DNA from 2 places in the Paenibacillus sp. FSL L8-0494 genome. Region 2 is predicted to be linked to the other one. Evidence: a T-box and tRNA genes for the amino acid it is inferred to sense, from the RefSeq annotation. Region 2 holds a T-box; the other holds one or more tRNA genes.
The links. The T-box of region 2 lies ahead of trpS (tryptophan--tRNA ligase). A T-box ahead of a tRNA ligase gene usually reads a tRNA of that ligase, here a tRNA-Trp.
Positions count from the first base shown of each region.

Region 1: it encodes a tRNA-Trp, which carries the amino acid that the T-box ahead of trpS (tryptophan--tRNA ligase) is inferred to sense. The anticodon was not compared.

Region 1 covers NZ_JBBOPQ010000001.1:5,986,565-5,990,960, forward strand. Annotated here, with positions in the region: gene NYE35_RS26925 (BMP family ABC transporter substrate-binding protein) at 1-884, opposite strand, end outside; gene NYE35_RS26930 (AraC family transcriptional regulator) at 1,214-1,969, shown strand; tRNA gene NYE35_RS26935 (tRNA-Leu) at 2,107-2,185, opposite strand; tRNA gene NYE35_RS26940 (tRNA-Cys) at 2,200-2,273, opposite strand; tRNA gene NYE35_RS26945 (tRNA-Gly) at 2,284-2,358, opposite strand; tRNA gene NYE35_RS26950 (tRNA-Gln) at 2,365-2,439, opposite strand; tRNA gene NYE35_RS26955 (tRNA-His) at 2,459-2,534, opposite strand; tRNA gene NYE35_RS26960 (tRNA-His) at 2,578-2,653, opposite strand; tRNA gene NYE35_RS26965 (tRNA-Trp) at 2,677-2,750, opposite strand; tRNA gene NYE35_RS26970 (tRNA-Tyr) at 2,757-2,842, opposite strand; tRNA gene NYE35_RS26975 (tRNA-Thr) at 2,848-2,923, opposite strand; tRNA gene NYE35_RS26980 (tRNA-Phe) at 2,952-3,027, opposite strand; tRNA gene NYE35_RS26985 (tRNA-Asp) at 3,038-3,115, opposite strand; tRNA gene NYE35_RS26990 (tRNA-Met) at 3,141-3,217, opposite strand; tRNA gene NYE35_RS26995 (tRNA-Val) at 3,234-3,309, opposite strand; tRNA gene NYE35_RS27000 (tRNA-Glu) at 3,365-3,439, opposite strand; tRNA gene NYE35_RS27005 (tRNA-Ser) at 3,458-3,550, opposite strand; tRNA gene NYE35_RS27010 (tRNA-Asn) at 3,554-3,629, opposite strand; rRNA gene NYE35_RS27015 (23S ribosomal RNA) at 3,691-4,396, opposite strand, start outside.
Region 2 covers NZ_JBBOPQ010000001.1:5,830,629-5,835,024, forward strand. Annotated here, with positions in the region: gene NYE35_RS26335 (metal-dependent hydrolase) at 1-713, shown strand, start outside; gene NYE35_RS26340 (hypothetical protein) at 818-1,006, shown strand; gene trpS (tryptophan--tRNA ligase) at 1,008-1,994, opposite strand; T-box leader at 2,058-2,297, opposite strand; gene NYE35_RS26350 (aldose 1-epimerase) at 2,432-3,406, shown strand; gene NYE35_RS26355 (alpha/beta-type small acid-soluble spore protein) at 3,608-3,838, shown strand; gene NYE35_RS26360 (hypothetical protein) at 3,992-4,396, opposite strand, start outside.

The sequences.
Region 1 (4,396 bases), 160 kb from region 2:
TCAATCTTTTTAATAGATGAAGTAACGATTAGATTTGCTTTTTCACTATCCGTATCGTTAATCAACATTGCCTGATCGGAGTCTACACCGATTGCATATTTTTTCTTCTCTTTAGCTGCGTCAAAGATCCCAAGACCTGTACCCCCAGCCACGTTAAAAATAACATCCACACCGGAGTTATATTGAATTAGAGACAGCTCCTTACCTTTTGCCGGGTTAACAAAATCACCAGCGTACGACACAGCCACTTTTACATCAGGATCAACGTACTGAGCACCTTGAATGTAGCCGACCAAGAAAGCATTAATCCCCGGAATATCCATACCGCCCACAAACCCAATCACATTCTCAGGGGTAGCATTCGGCATATCCGATTGTGTAGCTAATGCTGCTACGGCACCTGCCAAGAAAGATACTTCATTTGTCGCATAAGACATGTTGTACATGTTATCTGGTGCTTCATCGATGTCGGTATCATAATTAATGAATTTTTTGTCTGGATACAATTCTGCCGTTGCATTAAACATCTCTGTAATTTCAGAACCGCCAGAAATAATTACATCCCAATCCTCGGAAGCGATATCGTTAAATGTAGGCTCCCATTTCGTTTTATCAACGCCCATTTCAACAACCTTTGTTACTGCACCTAGTTCATTCTTAACCTTTTGCAAGCCGTTATTAGCGGAATCAAAAAATGATTTATCCCCAAGTGTCCCCGGAATCAGCAATACAACCTTGAGTTTATCCCCTGAACCTGTTTCTCCACCCTCAGCAGCGTTTGATCCAGTATTCGCAGAAGAACCGTTATTGGACGTGTTATTCCCACATGCTGTGACCAGAACCATCACCATTAATAACAACAAAGAAAGAACTTTTTTATTCATTACTCTATTCCACCCCTAATTTTAGTTGGTTAGTAATCCGGCAGAATCCCCATCTTCACCCATTGTATAATTCACGGTTCAAATGGAAATTCTCTTTTTTCCAAATAAAGTATCATTAAAAGTAATAAATTTAACGTTTAGGCTCAAAAATAGCAATAAAAATACCATTATTATTAATAATCCGCTTTATTTCCGAACGAGATGGCCAGTCAGGTTGCGAACTTTCGGATTTATTGATACGATCATAACAAATATTATTAAAAATAATTATATGATTTCGGTCATAGTTTTGTACGATTCGGCTAAAACATAAGTATTGGAGGATCATCATGGATCGTGTTCTATATATTGTAAGTGCCACACATGAGCTAAATACTTATATCCCTCCACACCAGCATGAATGCTACGAACTAGTCTATTATTTACAGGGGGTAGGGACAACCAATGTTGGCCCCCGAAGTTACCATTTTCGCTCCTCTTCTTTCGCGCTTGTGCCACCCAATCATAAACATGACGAGCACCACCGTGAGGATGCAAATGTATTATTTGTAGGCTTCCACTCGGAACACCCTAATATGAGTAATCTGCTCGGCGTATATGAAGATGATAAAGATAAGACCGTTCTTCAAATCCTGCTGCGAATGAAAGCAGAGTTTACACGCAAGCAAGACGGATTCTCTGAGCTTCTAAACCTACAAATGAGCGAGATTACCGTCCATCTTATGAGGCTTCTTAGTGCCTCTGGATATCAATCCCCAACAGAAGACCGAGTACAATATGTCCTTAATTATATGAATGAGCATTATCGCCATAAATTGTCCGTCGAAACACTATCAGAAATGTCCGGATATAGCTACGATCGTTTTCGCCATCTATTTAAAGAACGGTTCGGGTCTTCACCCCTGCGGTATTTGCTGTTAAAACGCCTGGATTATGCAAAATCTCTATTACGTCATACTCAGATGCAAATCTCTGAAGTATCTGCTGCTGCAGGTTTTGTGAACGATGCCCAATTCTGCAATATGTTTAAACGAGAAATAGGTCATACCCCGCGAGCATTCCGCATTAATAATCAATCAGGTTAATCACTAATCAGATTAAAAAAAGCCGTTGAAATAGAGAAACTCCTCTATTCAACGGCTTAATCCTGTAAAACTAAGAACATAAAGAAAAAAGGTTAGTAAGATTGCTTATAAAAGCATTCTTACTAACCTTTTTAAGATACCGGCGAGAGGACTCGAACCTCCACGGTTTCCCACTCGATTTTGAGTCGAGCGCGTCTGCCATTCCGCCACGCCGGCACATATGAACTAAATGGAGGCGCCACCCAGATTTGAACTGGGGATAAAGCTTTTGCAGAGCTTTGCCTTACCACTTGGCTATGGCGCCATGTAAATTTTGGAGCGGACGACGGGAATCGAACCCGCGACCCTCGCCTTGGCAAGGCGATGCTCTACCGCTGAGCCACGTCCGCATAAAATGGCTGGGGATATAGGATTCGAACCTATGAGTGACGGAGTCAAAGTCCGTTGCCTTACCGCTTGGCTAATCCCCAATAACATTTTAAAGTAAAATGGGGCGACTGATGGGTCTCGAACCCACGAATGCCGGAACCACAATCCGGTGCGTTAACCCCTTCGCCACAGTCGCCATATTAAGTTGATATTGTTGCCATTATTCATTTTAAAGAAAATGGGGCGGCCGATGGGTCTCGAACCCACGAATGCCGGAACCACAATCCGGTGCGTTAACCCCTTCGCCACGGCCGCCATATTAAACTTTAGAAAGAACTTGGCAGGGGCAGCAGGAATTGAACCCACACCAACGGTTTTGGAGACCGTTGTTCTACCTTTAAACTATGCCCCTAAAAACTGGTGGAGGATGATGGATTCGAACCACCGAACACTTACGTGAGCAGATTTACAGTCTGATGCGTTTGGCCACTTCGCTAATCCTCCAAGGATGGTGCCGGCGAGAGGACTTGAACCCCCAACCTACTGATTACAAGTCAGTTGCTCTACCAATTGAGCTACACCGGCATGGCACTCATTCTTTTGTGATGATAAATGGTGGCTCGGGACGGAATCGAACCGCCGACACGAGGATTTTCAGTCCTCTGCTCTACCGACTGAGCTACCGAGCCATGATGAAAATGGCGGAACCGACGGGATTCGAACCCGCGATCTCCTGCGTGACAGGCAGGCATGTTAGGCCAACTACACCACGGTTCCAAAAGATATAATTGCTTAAGTTAATTGGTTGCGGGGGCAGGATTTGAACCTGCGGCCTTCGGGTTATGAGCCCGACGAGCTACCGGGCTGCTCCACCCCGCGCCAGTAAAATATGTTATGGTGGAGGCTGAGGGGATCGAACCCCCGACCCTCTGCTTGTAAGGCAGATGCTCTCCCAGCTGAGCTAAGCCTCCATAAACAACAATTGTTATTGTACCAAAGTCCACTAGGATAAATCAAGTGAAAATTTGGTGACCCGTATGGGATTCGAACCCATGTTACCTCCGTGAAAGGGAGGTGTCTTAACCCCTTGACCAACGGGCCATACTAATTAAAAATTTGTGGCGGAGAGAGAGGGATTCGAACCCTCGAGACGCTTGTGGCGCCTACACGATTTCCAATCGTGCTCCTTCGGCCAAACTCGGACACCTCTCCATATGGCTCCCCGAACAGGACTCGAACCTGTGACAACTCGATTAACAGTCGAGTGCTCTACCAACTGAGCTATCAGGGAATATTCATACCAGGCTTAATCGCCTGAAAACTGAATCCGAAACGAATCTGCATTCTAAGTATAGGATAAGCCCTCGACCGATTAGTATTGGTCAGCTCCATGCATTGCTGCACTTCCACCTCCAACCTATCTACCTCGTCGTCTTCAAGGGGTCTTACTAATTGGGAAATCTCATCTTGAGGGGGGCTTCACGCTTAGATGCTTTCAGCGCTTATCCCGTCCGTACGTAGCTACCCAGCCATGCTCCTGGCGGAACAACTGGTGCACCAGCGGTACGTCCATCCCGGTCCTCTCGTACTAAGGACAGCTCCTCTCAAATTTCCTGCGCCCACGACAGATAGGGACCGAACTGTCTCACGACGTTCTGAACCCAGCTCGCGTACCGCTTTAATGGGCGAACAGCCCAACCCTTGGGACCTACTTCAGCCCCAGGATGCGATGAGCCGACATCGAGGTGCCAAACCTCCCCGTCGATGTGGACTCTTGGGGGAGATAAGCCTGTTATCCCCAGGGTAGCTTTTATCCGTTGAGCGATGGCCCTTCCATGCGGTACCACCGGATCACTAAGTCCGACTTTCGTCCCTGCTCGACTTGTAGGTCTCGCAGTCAAGCTCCCTTATGCCTTTGCACTCTGCGAATGATTTCCAACCATTCTGAGGGAACCTTGGAACGCCTCCGTTACTCTTTAGGAGGCGACCGCCCCAGTCAAACTGCCCGCCTGACACGGTCCCCGTACCCGATAAGGGTACTAGGTTAGAACCTAGATA
Region 2 (4,396 bases):
ATGTTGCACTCTGGGGTTTCATAGGTGTAGGCGTGCACGTCTTCTCTGATCTGTTTAACACCTATGGAACTCAGGCGGCCCGTCCATTCACTGAGAAATGGATCGCCTGGAATATCATCCACATTTTCGATCCATTTATTTTTGGCAGCCATATCGCAGCTATTCTGCTCTGGATCACTGGGATTGTTCCGCCTAAACCTTTATTTATTACGCTTTATGCCTGTACCATTCTTTATTATATTTGGAGAACGATTGTTCATGCCCGCCTTACACGAAACATCAAGCTTAAAGATATACACCATACTGCTGGCGAACGTTATATTGTAATCCCTACAATTTCACTTAAACGCTGGAACGTAGTTAAAGTGAAAAAAGACGGCAGTTATGACGTTGGGCAGCTACTGAACAACCGTCTGGAATGGTTCAAACATGCGGTCTGCTCGAATCATCCCGCTGTGGAAATATCCAAGTCGCATCCAGATATTCAGTCCTTTTTATATTTCACCTCTTATGCGGTGGCCGAAGTGGAGGAGCTTCCTTCAGGATATATGGTGCGCTGGGGAGACGTTCGTTATTTACACCGCAAACAATACCCTTTTGTGGCTGTATTAGTTATGGATAACCAATATAAACCTTTAAATACTTATGTAGGCTGGCTTAGCAGCGATAAGCTCGACAAACGATTTTCCATCGACCCTGGTTCTTTACGATGAAACTGTAGACTTACTGAGAGAACTATTCTATAATCACAAAAAATCCCGGAGTATTTATAATACTCCGGGATTCATTTTAGCAGACACGGAAAGGAAGGCTCTTAATGGGTAAAGGACTCTCACTTTGGTTCGCTTGTTCTTCTATTCTTATTCTCACTGCCGCTTCAATCGCGATCAGCTATAGCTTCTGGCTAGCACTTCTGCTTGGTTTTCTCTGCGTATTGAATATTGGCTGGGGATTTATCCTCAAAGCCAGAATTAGACGCAAACAGGAAAGTTTAAGCTCTGATTAGATTAACGAGCTGGCAGAAAGCCCATCCGCTCTTTTACGCCATTCAATGTCTCAGCTGCAACAATACGTGCGCGTTCAGCACCTTCGGCAAGAATATCAGTGATCGCACCTGAACTGCGAATTTCATGATATCTTTGTTGCAAAGGCTCAAGTGTGGACACAACCACTTCCCCAAGATCCTTCTTAAAGCCACCATACATTTGTCCCTCATAACGATCGGCAATTTGCTGGAGGGACATTCCAGAACATTCCGAGTAAATACTCATCAAGTTACTAATCTCTGGCTTATTAGCCGGATCAAAGATAACTTCACGTCCAGAATCAGTCGTTGCACGGCTGATTTTTTTACGGATCACATCCGGCGAATCCAACAGGGCAATATAGCTGCCTGCATTTGGGCTGCTCTTGCTCATTTTTTTAGTGCCATCATCCAGAGACATAATGCGTGCGCCCACTTCAGGGATATACGGTTCAGGAATCGTAAAGAATTCGCCAAAACGGTTATTAAATCGGCCAGCTAAATCACGGGTCAACTCCAAGTGCTGCTTCTGATCTTCACCTACTGGCACAAGATCCGCATTATAAACAAGAATATCTGCTGCCATTAAAGAAGGATATACGAATAGGCCCGCGCCAACCGAATCCTTACCTGATGATTTATCTTTGAACTGTGTCATACGCTCAAGCTCGCCCATTGCCGTTAGCGTAGTCATGATCCAACCCAATTCCGCATGCTGAGGCACATGGGACTGCATATATACATTCGAACGCACAGGATCAATTCCTGCCGCGATAAAGAGTGCAGCTACAGCTTCAGACTGCTCACGCAGTGCCGCAGGATCTTGAGCAACGGTGATCGCATGCATATCGACAACCATAAAGAAACATTGATGATCGTCTTGCAGCTTCACAAAATTTTTCAGCGCTCCGATATAGTTACCCAAAGTTAGAGAACCGCTCGGCTGTATGCCTGACATTACTTTTTTCAACATAATATAGACCTCCGTTAGATGTGATTTCCAATTTCCGAGAACGCAAAAAAAGCCTCATCCGCAAGGGACGTGAGACCGTGGTGCCACCCTTATTCGCTGCTTAACCTTTGTATAGTCAAAAGGAAACAGCCTTAGTCTTCCGTTAACGGGGAAGATCCGGCCGGTCTACTAGGGTATCTTGCTCCCGTTCAAGCGCGGCGCTCAGGGGTCCATTCATCAGGAGTGTCCTACCGGTTCGCATCAACCACCGGCTTTCTGAAGGTACATTTCCTGCCTACTTGTCCCCGTCATCACATTCTCATCATAATTTAATGCCTTCATCATAGAACCATAAAGAGAAGTTGTCAAATCACTTAACCACTTCCGTATAAATCTGTTATGATAAGGTTATCCATGTTCTATTCGATTACAGTTACGATAAAGGAGCATATCTCATGAAACAGGTGACCAAAGGGCAGTGGGGCGGTTATGATACTTATATTTTGCACAGCCGCGAACTGGAAGTCACGCTTTTGCCGCGACTAGGAAACAACGTGATTTCATTGTTTGATGTAAAGGAACAACGGGAAATTCTGCGGCGGCCTGATGAAAGCGATCAAGCTTTCTTTATGCAAAAACCTTACCATTTTGGCATCCCGCTCTTAATTCCACCCGGAAGAATTCGTAAAGGAAAATTTCAATTCGAGGGTACAAGTTATCAATTTGACCAGAATACCGCTGGTGACAATCATATCCATGGTCTACACCGGACTCAATCCTGGTGTGTCAGCGATATTGAAGAAGACGAGGACGGTTGTGCAGTCACTACTGAATTCCTTACTGAAGATGATCCACACTGGATGGAGCAATTTCCCATTCCACTCAAATTCGAAATGACATTCAGGCTTCAGGATGCCCGGCTCAGCCAGACTTTAAAGGTTACAAATCTCGGCGATCATCGTATTCCCTTTGGGATCGGTTATCACACCTGGTTTATGATCGATGGAGAACCTGAACGCTGGAATCTCAAATTGCCCGTAAACAGCATTTATGAACTAAACGATGAATTGCTCCCTAGCGGCAATCTAATTCCACTCGGTGATCTAGAGTCTCTAAATTCTGGAATTAACCTACAGGGAACTAATTTTGATACCGCTCTGCGTATTGGTGACAAGCAGCCCGTAGAAGCATTGTTATTACGCGATGATGGTTATGGTCTTCGTTATACGGCCGACGAGAATCTTTTTCGCCACTGGGTCCTGTATACCAAAGGACCAGCCGATCAATTTCTGTGCATCGAACCTTATACCTGGCTCCCGGATGCTCCTAACGTTTCCGACGATCCTTCCTTCACTGGCTTGCTGAAGGTAGAACCAGGTCAAAGCCTTGAGCTGTCCACTATGCTGGAAATGATCTATCCCGAGAATTAAAGCAGATATACATTATATCGGTCTTCCCTTGCGTTTACGTAAGAGAAGGCCGATTTTTTGTGCGAGCTTAGTTATTTAGGCTTTCCTACCCTTACTTTTAATCGACTAATAATTACCATCCTTAAAACCTTTCGATAGCATGCATGAATTAGCCTCTTAGCGCTCATACTATCTTCACAACGGGCGAAGGAGGTGACACACATGGGTCAAGCAGGTCAAGGTCGTAGCAGCCGTTCCAATAACCTTGTAGTTCCTCAAGCAAATGCAGCGTTGCAACAATTGAAATATGAAGCAGCACAAGAGCTTGGAGTAACGATCCCAGCTGACGGTTATTACGGGAACTACACTTCCCGCGAAACTGGTTCTTTGGGAGGTTACATCACTAAACGTCTAGTACAACTGGCAGAACAACAACTGTCCGGTCGTCAGTAACATCGTTATCTTAAGTGTTTTATCCGGCTGAGGTCTTAAAAAGCCCATTGCCGACTAGCTTTCAAACCTCTCACACTTCTTCCAGAAGCTGTGGGAGGTTTTTCTAATTTATACCCTATAATCCGAGCTGCATGCAATCTTTATGTAAAACGTTTAACTTAAAAATTGATCAGCACTCTCGGCGTAAGCATTACGGGGAGATCGAATCATCAGATTCGCCATATTATAATTGGACTCCAGCGTAGCATCTACGATTAGCTTTCCCTGTCTTATAGCGAATTCATAGCTGATCTCACCATGAGTCCAGCGCCGTTTGTATTTCAGACTCTCCAGTGCCATTAGACGAAAAGAAGACTGCTGACTCTCCGTTATTCCTTCCTTTACTTCTGTGAATCCACCACCCCGACCGGCTAGAGGGTGATGACGTATGCCGAATTTGCCAATGGTATTATTTCGTATTTGCACAAATACCGTACCGGAAGATAGTCCCGATAATTCCTCTTGCAGTTCCCTAAATACCAAATCCATCTGTCTTGCTAATGATAGCTGTTCTGTCTT